2 regions of the Siminovitchia sp. FSL H7-0308 genome follow, and region 1 is predicted to be linked to the other one. Evidence: riboswitches for the same ligand, from Rfam matches in the RefSeq annotation. Region 1 holds a riboswitch; the other holds the start of a gene.
The links. Region 1 has a riboswitch for S-adenosylmethionine ahead of MHB50_RS13205 (MetQ/NlpA family ABC transporter substrate-binding protein). Riboswitches for the same ligand answer to the same signal wherever they lie in the genome.

Region 1 (7,402 bases):
AAGTTTTGCCCCATTCGGTGTATTTTCTTTAATTGGTGTATCGGTGTCAAAATTTGGTTTAGATTCATTGATTCCACTTGGAAAACTAATGATTCTTGTCTTTGCAACTATGCTCTTTTTTATTGTTGTTGTGCTTGGAGGTATCGAGAAGCTGGCTTATTACTAATATTTTCCACATTGAAATTATTGAAAGATGAGCTGCTTTTGGCATATTCAACTTCTAGCTCTGAAACAGTATTGCCAAAAGTGATGCATAAAATGGAAAAGTTCAGATGTCCAAAAAATATTGTTTCTTTTGTAGTTCCGACCGGTTATTCCTTTAACTTGGATGACTCTACATTGTATCAAGCTCTTGCAACGCCTTTTATTGCTCAAATATATGAGATGATTGGTTTAAGTGATCATTCCACCCCCATTTATATAATTTTATAAGGGGGAATAACATCAAAAATTTCTAGGAGGACGAAATATAATCGTATAGTTTGAATAAACCTGGAAAAACTGTTACAGTCCCAAATGCTTTGTCGCCAGCCTCAGACTAGTATACAGCTAGTCTTTTTTAATATGTCGCAAAATAAAAAATCCTGTCTTAGTCAGTAAATAAAAGGTAAAAATCATCACCATCGTTTTAGATATTACATATCCATCCATCAAGTGCTAAATCGTAACCTTTGGTCAACAAGAGCTCACTTTTAAAACTGAAAAAAATTGAAAGTAAAATAGGGACGATAATTAAAAACATAGCCACCAAAAGTTTAAATTCTTTATTCAAAACAAACAACTCCCCTAAAATGTGTCGTTTTCATTCTATATCTTTTTTAGCTTATAGCGCTTTCATGTACTTTCACCAGATCAAAGCCGTTGTTGGCTGTACGGCGGAACGAACTTCTCCTATTTCCATAAATCTGTCAGACTCATTATTCATAGATTATACCATGCTGTGGACCTTGCCTGTTGAACGTGGGGAAAAATCTGCTATCATGCTATGGTTTTTTTGGCTAAATTATGATTGATTAGATTCACTTTTTTATGTAAGGTTGAATAAATGGTGTGATTTGTGACACTCGTGTCAGCAAAAATTACTTGAAAGGGAGAGCAGTGAATGGACGATCATCATGAAATTGGCCCCCAAAAGGAGAACGACAGTAAATCATCCACCGGCCTTGAAGAAAATGTCGCGGGCTTATTATGCTATTTGGGAACATTCGTGACGGGCATTATCTTCTTTATCTTGGAAAAGAAAAGCCCTTTTGTAAAATTTCATGCAATGCAGTCAATGGTCCTTTATGCAACTCTGTGGATTGTAGGGACAGGCGTTAGTTATGTACCCTTTGTCGGATGGTTATTCAAGTTGCTTATCTCATTGGTTGGCTTCATTTTGTGGGTGGTGCTCATGGTCCAGACATATCATCGTGAGCGGATAAAAGTGCCGGTCGTTGGTGACATCGCGGAAAACCTTGTTCAACATTTTAACGGCAGAAGCCAATAAAATTCTAAAACTTAGTTGACAACCGGGAAGATTCGGAATAGAATAGGTTTCAACATTCCAAACAAAATCAAATGATTTTTATGACTCTTATGAAGAGAGGTGGAGGGACTGGCCCTGTGAAGCCTCGGCAACCATTGAATATATTTTATATTCAAACGGTGCCAATTCCAGCAGACTTTTGTTCAAAGTCTGACAGATAAGGGGCGAAGCTGATAAATATGATTTAAAGCGGAGACCTCTTATATGTAAAGGGGTCTTTTTATTTGGGCATTTATTGAAATGAGAGATGCTTTCGTAAAAGGGAGTGTTGAAGCAAAAATGAATCTTGAAGTCGCAGGTCATTACAAAATCAATAGTTGCCCATGACGACGCCAAAACAACCGAAATTTCCAGCCTGATACATCTATAGATGATAAAGAAGCTGACCGGACAACCGGAGGCCTCTTGATTTACACAAGTTTGCCCACGTACGGCATAGTTGTGCGAATCAAGGGGTCTTTTTTATGAAAAAAGTGGATTGCGAATTGTTTTGAGTGACACGACGCTTTCCATTGATACGTAGCCAAGGCCGGAAAGAATATGGATACTGTCATGGAAAAAAACATAGTATTCCTATCTTAAAACGATTATATTGCGATTTGTTGGCATAACATGGGAAAAATTTGCTAAAGAGGGAGAATCATCAAATGAGAAAAACATTACTTACCATTAGCCTGATTTTTACTTTACTTGCTTTGGGAGCGTGTGGAAGCACTTCAGCAGGGGATGAAAAGAAAGAAATCACCATTGGCGCCACAGCAGGACCGTACAGCGATCAATTGAAAGAAGGCATCATTCCGATTCTTGAAAAGGAGGGATATCGAGTAAATATTGTGGAGTTCAATGATTACATCCAGCCAAACATCGCATTAAACGAAGGAGAAATAGACGCCAATCTATTTCAGAACAGCATCTATTTAAAACAGTTCAATAAAAATCATGACGTGGATCTTGTTGCTTCTTATGCGGTTCCGACTGCCCCTATCGCACTTTATTCCGACAAGCATGATTCGTTGGATGATTTGAAAGAAGGGATGACGATAACGATGCCCAATGATCCGACCAACTTGGCCAGATCGTTGAATATGCTTGCGGACTTCGGGTTGATCACTGTGAATGAAAAGGCCGATCCAACTGTCGTTTCTGAAAAAGACATCGTGGAAAATAAGCTTCATTTACACATCAAACCAATTGATCCCGCTCAGACACCGCGTTCATTGGGAGATACTGATTTTGCTTTTATTAACGGAAATTTTGCATTGGCTTCGGGATTAAAACTGGATGAAGCAGTGGAGATCGAAAAAACACCGGAAGGTTATTTGATTTATGTGACGCTCAGAAAAGAAGATATTGAAAAGCCGTTCGCAAAAGCTCTCGAAAAAGCCTATCACTCAGATGAATTTTTAGACTATACAAACAAGCATGCAAAGGGATATGTGAAACCGCCCTATCAAGTGAAAAAGGAGGAAAATGAATGATCGAAATTGTGAATGTTACGAAACGGTATAAACAGTTGACGGCTGTCGACCATGTCAACTTGTCCATTCGCCAAGGTGAGATTTTTGGCATCATTGGTTACAGCGGGGCCGGGAAAAGCACATTGCTCAGATGCTTGAATCTGCTGGAAAAGCCGACACAAGGCATCATTGTTATGGACGGTAAAGAATTGACGGCATTATCTGATCAGGAAGTTCGGAAAGAGCGCCAAAAGATCGGCATGATTTTTCAACATTTTCATCTGATTAGTTCGAAAACCGTTTATGACAATATCGCTTTTTCATTAAAAGCGGCAGGCAAGACGAAAGCTGAAATTAAAAAGCGGGTTCCGGAGCTTTTGGAGATGGTAGGGCTGTCCGATCGTAGCGCTCATTATCCCGCTCAACTCTCAGGAGGACAAAAACAGCGGGTCGGTATCGCCCGGGCGCTGGCCAATGAACCGAAAGTGCTTCTATGCGACGAAGCGACTTCGGCACTTGATCCGACAACAACAAAGTCAATATTGCAACTGTTGAAAAAAATCAACAAAACGCTTGGGATCACGATCGTGTTAATCACACATGAAATGGAAGTGGTTCAGAATGTATGCCATCGGGTGGCTGTTATGGAAAATGGGCAGGTTGTTGAACTGGCTGATGTGTATGATATGTTTGCCAATCCGCAAACGGCCTTGTCCAAGCAATTTGTTCAAACGGTCCACTCCCTGGAATTGCCTGAAAGACTTCTTTTGGGAAGAAAAGGGGCGATTGTCCAAATCACTTTCAAAGGAGATTCGGCCGAAGAGGCGGTCATTTCGGAGACATTAAGACAATTTCATATTTCTGTGAATATCCTGCATGGTCAAATTTCTTACATTCAGGAACGTCCGCTCGGAACACTCATCATCGAAATGATTGGCAGTCAATCAGATGTCCGGCAGGCGATTCGATATATAACGAAAAGGACGAATCAATTGGAGGTGCTTGCCGATGTTGCCTGAAATGGTAAATGAGTTTGGAAAAGCATTTGTTGAAACGTCATGGATGATGGGCATTGCTGTTGCGTTTGCGGTCATCATCGGCGTCCCTATGGGGGTAGCCCTTTTTGTGACAAGTGAAGGCATGTTTTGGCAAAACCGCTATATACAAAGCGTGGCTGGAAGCATCATCAATATCATTCGCTCGATCCCATTTATCATTTTACTCGTTGTTCTTATTCCGTTTACAAAATTGATCCTGGGAACAACGATGGGACCGGTGGCTGCAAGCGTCTCACTGACCGTCGCCGCCATCCCTTTTTACGCCCGCCTTGTGGAAACATCATTACGGGAAATTGATAAAGGGGTGATCGAAGCGGCGGAATCATGCGGCGCTTCCCCGTGGCTGATTATGAAAGATGTCCTGCTTCCTGAAGCGAAGCCGAGCATGATAGCCGGACTTACTGTGACGGTGATCAGTCTATTAAGCTATTCGGCAATGGCTGGCATCGTCGGCGGCGGAGGAATTGGCGACTTGGCCATTCGCTTCGGCTATTACCGTTTCCAAAACGATGTCATGATTGCCACGGTGATCATATTGGTTATTCTCGTTCAATTGATCCAGTTTGTCGGCGACCGGGCAGCCAGGGCAGTAGATAAAAGATAATGGTATATCAAAGGAGGAAAAACAATGACTCAAACATTCATAAAGGAAGATACCACATCCAGGCTTTTCGGGTGGGAGCATCCGGACAAAATAAGGGAGTTCCGAAAAAACAATAAATCACTCGTGAAAAAAGACAAGAGAGCCACATTGCAAGAAGCGGTGGCGCGTGGGGTGAAAGAAGGGGATTATATCGTTTTTGGCGGAATGGGATCGGTGCGCAACCCGATTGCCGCGGTGCATGAAATCATCCGCCAAAAAACAGGGAATCTGACAATTGGCACGAAAGGATCACAGCATGATTGGCAATTGTTGGCGGCAGCGGGAAACATCACAAAAGCGGAAGTCTCCTACGGTTTTGCCGATGAAGTGCGGGGACTGTCACTTCCAACGAGAAGAGCGGTTGAATCCGGCCGGTTGAAAGTGTTATCCGAGATTACAAATGCCGGTTTTCAATGGCGCTTTACCGCGGCGATGAAAGGTTTATCTTTTTACCCGACGAGATCCTCGCTTGGCACGGATACTTTACATTACAGCGGATCGAAAACAATCACGGACCCTTTTACAAACGAGAAAGTGGAGCTTCTGCCCGCTTGTTATCCGGATGTCGCGGTCATCCATGTCCACCGTGCTGATCAATATGGAAACTGTCAAATTGATGGGAATGTCGCGGAAGACATTGAACTGGCCCACGCGGCAAAATTCGTCTTAGTGACAGCGGAAGAAATCGTACATGACGAAGTATTTTCAAGTCGTCCGGACTTGACGAAAATTCCTTATTTCGTTGTGGATGCGGTTGTTGAAGTACCATACGGTTCTCATCCAAATCAAGTGCCGAGCCTTTATTCATTCGATGAAGATCATTGGCAAATTTGGCTGGATGCATCTATCAGTGATGAAGGCGTTGAAACCTATTTGCAGGAATATGTGTATGGCAGCCATGATCACTACGAATATTTGGAGCAAATTGGTGGTGTCCGTGTGTTGAAACAGTTGGAGAAAATTGAAAAGAAATTGGCGCCATATCCAAAAGTGGCGAAAAGGAGAGGATAAAAATGGGAAACGATACAGAAAAAATGATTATTGCGGCATCGCGTCTTTTACCGAAAGATGCGGCTGTTTATGTAGGAACGGGCATGCCGCTTCTCGCTTCTGTTTTGGCTTTAAATACTCATGCACCCGATTTGTTGCTTGTCTATGAAGGCGGTGGAGTGGGAGGGAAGCCAACCGGAAGGCTGCCGATTCAGGTAAGTGAGTCGTTGACATATGAAAACGGCGTGACAGTCGGCTCTATGGACTATGTGATGAGTTTGGCGCAAGCAGGCTGGATCCGTTACGGATTCTTGGGTGGCGCCCAGATCGATCAGTACGGAAATTTGAACACAACCGTAATCGGTGATTGGGAAAAGCCGAAAGTAAGGTTGCCCGGCTCCGGCGGCGGAGCCGATATCGCATCCTTGTGTGAACGTACGATCATCATCATGGGTCAGGATAAGAGAAAGTTTGTTAACAGGCTCGACTTTTTAACAAGTCCCGGGTATTTGCAAGGGCCAGGCAGGCGGGAGGAAGCCGGATTGCCGGCCAATACGGGACCATATCGCGTCATTACACAGATCGGTGTGTACGGATTTGCTGAAGAAACAAAGAAAATGACATTGCTTCAATTATTTAGGGGATATACGTTGGATGATGTTCAGGCAAACAGCAGCTTCCCAATTGAAGTAGCCGACGACTGGTCCTATGTGGATCCTCCGACAGAAGCTGACTTGAAAACATTGCGGACGCTTGATCCTGATGGCATTGTCATTGCATAAAAAGGAGGAGAAAACAAATGTCAAAACAAACAAGCTTAAAAACAGCGGTGGCAGCCGTTGAAGACGGAGCGTTGCTCGCCCTTGGCGGAAATGCGCTGCACCGCTCTCCGGTGGCGTTCGTCAAAGAGTTGATCCGTCAAGAAAAGAAGAATCTTTCCGTTATTAAAACAGCCGGCGCCTTGGATGTCGATCTGTTAGCGGCGGCTCAATCGCTAAAGGCTGTATACGGCGGCTACATTGGCTTTGAAATGTTTGGATTGGCGCAAAGCTATCGTAAAGGCGTCCAAAAAGGAGACATTACAGTGTATGAACATGCATGTGCCAGTGTCATCGCGGCTTTGCGGGCAAGCATTTATGGTGTCCCTTTTCAGCCACTCAACGGATTTCAAGGAAGCGAGCTTCCGGAGCTTACGGGAGAGGTTCGCTATGTTACCTGTCCTTTTACAGGTGAAAAAACAGCCGTAGTTTCCGCACTGCGTCCAGATTACACGGTGATTCACACTAACATTGCCGATGAAAAAGGAAATGCTTTTATCGAAGGAGCAGTGTTTGAAGATCTGATTATGGTACGGGCGGCGAAAAAAGTAATCGTCACAGCCGAACAAGTAATTGATTCCGAAAGCTGGACTGTCAGGCCGCAAGTTCCCGGCTTCCTCGTCGAGCATGTCGTCTTGGCTGAAAACGGAGCGGCACCAGGCAGTTGTGCACCTTTGTATTCTATCGACAAAGCCGGTGTTGTGGCATATTTGCAGAATTGCGAAGGGTTCGTGGAAAAAGTAAAGGAGGCTGAAATCCATGTCTAATGTTCAATTGGCTGATAACATCACGATTGCGATGGCCCGTCTAATCAAAGACGGTGAGCGCGTCTTTCATGGAGTAGCCTCTCCCATGCCCGCGGTAGCGATTCAATTGGCGAAAAAGTTGCATGCCCAAACAGCGGTGTA
Region 2 (7,402 bases), 720 kb from region 1:
TCGAGGATCCGCCACCACGAGGAAAAACAGTGTTTGTTCTTTATCAATATTGGATCTCTATTTAAAGAAGAGCCCTTTGGTTGGATGATAGCTACGGAATGGACAAATACGCCAAATGTGCCTCTTTTAGAATACCTCACATATAAAATACTTTGATTAAAAACACGTAATTTGACAAAGCCCACTAACCAGTGTTTTCCGGTTTAATACCGAATCACACTGGTTGCATGGTCTTTTTTTCAATCTGTCTATTTGACAAGGGTATATCTGCTTCCGGAGCTTTCTTTCGGATATTTTTACACCCAGCCGAATCCTCTTACTACCTGGGCAACGATAAATGTGACAATAATCGCAATCGCTGTTGGTAATGCAAAGGCAACAAATGTCCACTTCTTGCTATTCGTTTCTTTGTAAATATTAAATAATGTCGTCCCGCACGGATAATGAAGCAATGAAAACAGCATCATATTCAAAGCGGTTAACCACGTCCAGCCATGGTCTACAAAGATTGATTTGATCGCGGTTAATTCTTCTACTTCTGTCATGGCACCTGTTGATAAGTAACCCATCAATAAAATCGGCAATACGACTTCATTCGCCGGAAGTCCAAAAATAAAGGCCATCAGAATAAATCCGTCCAATCCCAATAATTGGGCAAAGGGGTCCAGAAAGTTGACGAAGTACATTAATAAGCTCGTATCCCCGATATAGATATTGGCAGCCACCCACGTCATCACACCGGCGGGAGCCGCTATAATGACCGCTCTTTTTAACACGAACCATGATTTATCTAGCGTGGCGCGAATAATCGTTTCCCAAAACCGCGGACGACGATAAGCAGGAAGCTCCAATGTATAATGAGTCGGGACTCCTTTCAGGGCGGTTTTGGATAAAGCCCATGAAACAAATAGTGTGACGACGATTCCAAATAACACCATTCCCATGACGATCCCGGCCGTCACCAATGTTCCCATTGTACCGGAATAGCCTACCGCCATAAATAAAGAAGCTAATAAGATCAGCGTTGGCCATCTGCCATTACACGGAACAAAGTTATTCGTCAAAATCGCAAGCATTCTTTCCCGTGGCGACTCGATGATTCTTGTAGACATTATGGCAGCCGCGTTACAGCCGAAACCCATCGCCATTGTTAACGCCTGTTTCCCATGGGCACCTGCCCTTTTAAAGAGCCGATCCATATTAAAAGCCACTCGGGGTAAATACCCGTAGTTTTCCAACAGGGCAAACATGGGGAAAAAGATCGCCATCGGAGGAAGCATGACACTGACCACCCACGCCGTACCTCGATAAAGCCCTAAAACAAGGATGCCATGGAGCCATTCAGGCGCATGAATCCATGTGAAAAAAGCCGTTATATACTGCTCCAACCAATTGAACGTATTGGCCAACATGGTAGAAGGGACATTTGCCCCGGCAATCGTGATATAAAAGACGACTCCCAACATCGCAAGCATAATGGGAAATCCCCAAACCTTCGATGTGAAAATTTTGTCCAGCTTTTCTGTTTGCCGCAATTTTTCCGGGGCTTTATAAGCAATTGTTTTTTCACAAATGGCATTTGAGGTTTGGTAAATATTAGTAACAATCTCATCACGAATATCTTCCGTTGATAGCGACTGTGCCAAATGTAATAATTCATTATAGTTGTTGGGTTTTGGCTGGATATGAGTGCTCATGTGTCAATCCGTCACCCCGTTCTTTCTCTATCTTTTTAGAATAAGCAGTGATAAATGATTCATCCCCATCAAGCAACCGCAAGGCGAGCCAGCGGGCGGGAAGCTCTTTGCCAAACACTCTTTGCACATGGGGAATCAATGTTTCCACCTTCTTTTCAATCTCTGGTGAATACTGTATTTGATACGGAGAAGTGGAAATCTTTCCTGAGATCATCCTGTCGATCGTATCTAATAACTGATTGATGCCCACTTTGTTACGAGCAGAAATTTTGATGACAGGAACACCGAGTTTTTTCATTAATGCTTTCTCATTGATATAAATCCCTTTTTTCTTTGCTTCATCAATTAAGTTAATGCAGACAATCACTTTATCTGTCATTTCCATGACTTGCAACGCCAAATTCAAATTCCGCTCAATCGAGGTGGCATCAAGCACAACAATCGTCAAATCCGGCCGCTCGAAGACAATAAAATCTCTTGCTACTTCTTCGTCCGCCGAGTTGGAAAAAAGGGAATACGTACCAGGGAGATCAATGATTGTGTAATCTACCCCCTTATAGGAAAACTGCCCTTCCGCATGGATAACGGTTTTTCCCGGCCAATTGCCAGTATGCTGTTTTAGTCCTGTCAATGTATTAAATAAAGTACTTTTTCCAACATTCGGATTGCCTGCCAACGCAATTTTAACTGGTTGCTGATGATTCATTTGCTACTAACTCCCCATATATTTTTGAACTTTCTTCCCTTCGCAGGGCAATAGTCGTATGGCTGACACGAAAGGCAATCGGATCGCCGAGAGGACTTTTTTGCAGCACAATCACCTCTGCCGAAGGGACAAACCCTAAATCCAATAACCTTCTCCTCATCGTGCCCGTTACGAGTAACTTCTTTATTTTGATGCAATCCCCAGTGTTGGCTTCATTAAGAGCAATCAACTCATGACCTTTCATCTCCTTTACCTCCCTCATATAAGTTGGATTGTCTTTACAATGTTTCCCCCGACCAACATTTCTTTAATTTATATTTTATGCACACTAGTTGCCTATGTCAAACTTTTTCGCCAGAATGAAAAAAATGGGCACAGGATATTTTTAGGGCAGGGGAAGGAAAACATAAACGCGCTGTTTGAAACAATCGTCCATTAAGAGTAAAATAGAAATTATCGTTCGATATATATGAAGGAGATTTACTATTTTCATGAAGAAATCATATCTTTTGATTGTCCTCACTTTTATCGTTATGCAGTTGTCCTCTTATATTGGAGTACCGCTCTTTTTCCAAATAGGTACGAAGGTGCTTCATATTGATCCGGAGCAAATGAAAGTGAATGCGGTTGGTTATTGGATTCTGTTCTCTTTTAGTGTTGGACTTGCCCTTGTTCTTTTTCTTTTGAGAAAAAATGAGAAGTATACAAAAATAGAGAAGGACCAGCCGCTCCCCGTCGGACAATCTTTTACTTGGGCAATTATCGGTATTTTTATGGCCTTCTTTGCCCAGATTTCCGCAGGTTTGGTAGAGAAGGCGATTGGCATCAACCCGGGATCAGAGAATACACAGCAAATTTTACAATTGATCGAGTTATTTCCGGCAATCGTCATCATCAGTTCCATTATTGGGCCCATTTTAGAAGAGATCGTATTTCGAAAAGTCATATTCGGAAGCTTGTACGACCGCTTCCCTTTCTGGGTAGCCGCTTTACTGAGTTCCGTCATTTTTGCACTGGCCCATTTCGAGCCTGTTCACATTATTTTATATGCTACCATGGGATTCGTATTTGCCTTTTTATACGTTATGACGAAAAGAATTATCGTTCCTATCATCGCACATGTCTCGATGAACACGATCGTTGTCATACTTCAGTTATTCCTTGTCGATAAGCTGGAGAAATATATAGAAAAAACAGCACAATTTGTATGGTGGATAGGAGGGTTCTTTTCATGAGGTCACCATTATTTTCAGGTACTTTATATATCGTCTTGGGGTTTGTTTTTACATTTTTTGCTGTCCAGCAAGTGGATAAGAACGGCTTTGGTTTTATGGTTTATTTGCTGATAATTTTAGCCACACTGGATTTTGGAGCGGGGCTGCGTCTCATTATGCTCCACTTTCGGTTAAAAAAGGATCAGAAATAGGATGTATATAGTAACAAAGCCTGCTAGTACAGCGCTGGCCGCATAGCAAGCTCCCGTGTTGCCTTTTGCTGAAATGCAGTGCTGGAACTTCCTGCCTACAGGTTACGCCAAAGCCTCTTGATCAGTTTGTACGAGGACTTCCTGGATAAAAAACAACATCTATTAAAAAAAACAGAGACATCGGTTTTTCGAAGTGCCCCTGCCATCGACAGCAAGCATTTCATTACCAAATGTCTCTTTTCTGTTTTATAAAGAAGACGCAAGACGCTTATTTTTCTTTACTATTTCGATAAATTCATAAAGCTGTTTTTTCGTACGTAAAAGGCTTTCTTCATCAATGATTGGGTTTTTCTGTTCCCTGTTAATTTGGCTATCGAGAAAATAAAGTCCTTGAAGACTTTTTCCTTTTAAAGAAGCAATGAGCGGTTTCAATGAGAATTCAATCGCCAATAAATGGCCCGGGCTGCCCCCGGTCATGAGCGGCAATACCGGAATATTTTTAAACACATCTTGAGGCAAAAGATCGAACAATGTTTTTAAAACTCCCGAATAAGCCGCTTTATAAACCGGTGATCCGACAATCACCCCCGCCGCCTCTTGAATAACAAGTGACACTTTTTGAATGGCAGGGCTATGAACATTTCCGTAAACCAAGTCCTCCGGCGGAATATCTTTTACTGAAACATGTTTTATTGAAAAATGTTCCCTCTCCAGCAATCTGCCTAGATAATCCAGAATCTTTCCAGATCTGGAAAATTCAGATGGACTTCCTGAAATAATGACAATATCACTCATTTTATTTTCCTCCCTTTAAGTGAAAACGATTTTAATTAACTGTATGAGCATGTTCTTCTCAACCCAAACGGATTAAACTTGCTACATTTTTTTAATTGGCCACCGGTTTTATATCCAACAAATATTATGTATCATTCACCAACCAATCAAATCCCTTCCATGAATGATTTTTCTTCCTTTACAGTCGTATGGAGCGCAAAATCCCAAAACTCTTAGTTCTTCCACATCCTTTTTATGAAAGAACTGAGGAGTCACCCTTCTTCTCTGCATTTGCTATTTTCTCGCTACCATTTTAGGCAACGGTACAAAAAAAGCACCCTCCCAATGCATGATCATTGAGAAGATGCCTTTAGTTGTCTAATCGGCAGCCTGTTTTCATTTGTTTGCTTTCATCATCGGGACTTTCCTTTGTTTCCTTTGCATGTTGTAACGCTTTTTTTCAGTCGTATCAATTTGGGTGATTTCTCCATCGTGCACTGTAATGACCAATGAACCATATTCCATCTTTTTCAAGGCCGAAACAATGTCTTCAATCGCATTTTCCTCCACTTTTGCCATCTTCATCCCCCCATTAAAAAAACCTCTTCTACAAAATAAGAAGAGGTTTGCTTTAAACGTCATTTGTTCTCTTCTTATCTTTCAAGCTTACAAACAGCCTGCTGGAATTGGCACAGTACCTTGACGGTCTGTTGCCGAGGCTTCAAAGGGCCAGTCCCTCCACCTCTCTGGATAAGAAATTACCTATTATTCAGTTGAAACGTCATTTATAAACGTATTTATATACTATCCCACTATAAATTATCTGTCAAGGATGAATTTTTCATCTTATAGCATTAACCCACTTGTTTTATGGGCTATAGATTAAAAAAGCACCGGAAATATCGGATGCTTTTTTAATCTTCATCACTCTCTGCTGCGGAAGCCTGCGCTTTTTTATAACCCACCTTTGAAATCCAGATGCTGATCTCATACAAAATGAGTAATGGAACGGTCACCATCATATGCGAGATTAAATCCGGAGGCGTAATGAACGCTGCGATAACCAGCAAAATAAAGTACGCATATTTTCTGATCTGTACCAAAAACATCGGCGTAACGATGCCCAACCTTGTTAAAAACAAAATGACGACCGGAAGCTGAAACAAAACTCCAAACGGTACGGTTATCTGAAAAAGAAATTGAAAATATTCATTAATGCCAATTGTTGTCTGTATCTCCATATTGCTCGATAACCCAAGCATGAACCGTATCACAAATGGAAACAAAATAAAATAAGAAAAAAGGACACCTGCTAAAAATAAAAAAACTGAAACCGGTATATAGCTGAGCGTTGCCTTCCGTTCCTTTTCCAAAAGACCCGGACTGATAAAGGCCCAGAGCTGATACAAAATAACGGGGGATGTTAAAATAAACGCCAGAACAAACGTCATTTGCAGAAACACTTTAAACGGATCCGTCACACGGAACGCATTCATCGTAATGTCCTGGGCAGCGCTTGCATGCTGAATCAGCTTAATAAGAGGCTGTGATATAAAAAAGCTGGCAATGACAGCCAACACAAAGAAAACGACTATAATGACCAGCCGTTTTCGCAATTCCTCTATATGATCGATGATCGACATATTGTTTTGACTCATGATTTGTTCATCCTATCACTTATCGCTGTCTTTTTTCGTCTCTTTTTCATCATCGTCTGCCAAACCTTTCGTCGCGTTCTTAAATTCACGCAACGTGTTGCCCGCAGCCTTACCAAGTTCCGGCAACTTCTTTGGTCCGAAGATCAATATAGCAACAAGTGCGATTACAAGTAAACTGCCTACACCTGCACTCACTGCGGCCACCTCCTATCTATAGTTTTATTTTAATGGAAACCCGTCCAATTAGCCATTGAAAAATCATTTATGGTTGTGAATTTTCCGTGTCATCGAGAGGATAATGTTTCAAAAAGTAAACGAGCGACTGCAACTCCACCGCTAGATCGATATGATGAACACGGATCGACTCCGGCACATTCAGCCTTGCAGGGGTAAAATTCAGTATTCCCTTTACACCGGTATGTTTAATCCGGTCAGTGATGGCTTGGGCGGCACTTGCCGGCACAGTTAAAATAATGACGGCCACTTCCTCTTTGCTCAATCTTTCTTCAAGTTCGGACAAAGCATAAATCGGTACATTGCTGATCTTTTTCCCGATTTTGTTTTTGTCGACATCGAAAGCCATTTCAATTTTTGTATTGTTGTTTTTTAAGAAATTATAATTTAAAAAAGCTGTGCCTAAATTTCCTACACCAATTAAAGCGACTTTCGTCACCTCATCTTGGTCAAGTGTCTTGCGAAAAAATGACAGCAAGTAATTTACATTATACCCATATCCTTTTTTTCCAAGCGCGCCAAAATAAGAAAAGTCCCGCCGAATGGTAGCGGAGTCCACTTTCACCGCTTCACTTAATTCGGCCGAAGATACGCGCTGTTTTCCTGATGCATGTAAATTTTTCAAAAACCTGTAGTATAGCGGAAGCCTCTTTGCAGTAGCCTGTGGTATTTTTAACGTTTCCCCGTTCATATTCAATCCTCCATGCCAAAAAGAAAAAAGCGCTGCAATTTACCCGTTTGCGGAATGAATGTCCTGCAACTGATAAACCTATTCCATTTCACGGCGATAATCGCTACTGGATACCCCGCCTGTTTTTTCTATTAGATAGGTTGGACCTATGATCATTCCCTTGTCTACGGCTTTGCACATATCGTATATAGTGAGTGCTGCTGCCGAAACAGCAGT

Region 2: another riboswitch for S-adenosylmethionine. It lies ahead of MHB50_RS16405 (YezD family protein); the one in region 1 lies ahead of MHB50_RS13205 (MetQ/NlpA family ABC transporter substrate-binding protein).

The regions. Positions count from the first base shown of each region.
Region 1 covers NZ_CP150282.1:2,751,867-2,759,268, reverse strand. Annotated here, with positions in the region: partial or broken gene MHB50_RS13215 (cation:dicarboxylase symporter family transporter) at 1-429, shown strand, start outside; gene MHB50_RS13210 (DUF4870 domain-containing protein) at 1,103-1,489, shown strand; SAM riboswitch class I at 1,574-1,692, shown strand; gene MHB50_RS13205 (MetQ/NlpA family ABC transporter substrate-binding protein) at 2,176-3,006, shown strand; gene MHB50_RS13200 (methionine ABC transporter ATP-binding protein) at 3,003-4,004, shown strand; gene MHB50_RS13195 (methionine ABC transporter permease) at 3,994-4,647, shown strand; gene MHB50_RS13190 (CoA-transferase) at 4,672-5,697, shown strand; gene MHB50_RS13185 (CoA-transferase) at 5,700-6,458, shown strand; gene MHB50_RS13180 (CoA-transferase) at 6,476-7,261, shown strand; gene MHB50_RS13175 (CoA-transferase) at 7,254-7,402, shown strand, end outside.
Region 2 covers NZ_CP150282.1:3,470,358-3,477,759, forward strand. Annotated here, with positions in the region: gene MHB50_RS16375 (nucleoside recognition domain-containing protein) at 297-1,697, opposite strand; gene MHB50_RS16380 (FeoB small GTPase domain-containing protein) at 1,660-2,403, opposite strand; gene MHB50_RS16385 (FeoA family protein) at 2,381-2,647, opposite strand; gene MHB50_RS16390 (type II CAAX endopeptidase family protein) at 2,895-3,638, shown strand; gene MHB50_RS16395 (YdiK family protein) at 3,635-3,829, shown strand; gene ssuE (NADPH-dependent FMN reductase) at 4,076-4,624, opposite strand; gene MHB50_RS16405 (YezD family protein) at 5,000-5,182, opposite strand; SAM riboswitch class I at 5,254-5,360, opposite strand; gene tatC (twin-arginine translocase subunit TatC) at 5,518-6,261, opposite strand; gene MHB50_RS16415 (twin-arginine translocase TatA/TatE family subunit) at 6,277-6,456, opposite strand; gene MHB50_RS16420 (redox-sensing transcriptional repressor Rex) at 6,524-7,186, opposite strand; gene moaC (cyclic pyranopterin monophosphate synthase MoaC) at 7,265-7,402, opposite strand, start outside.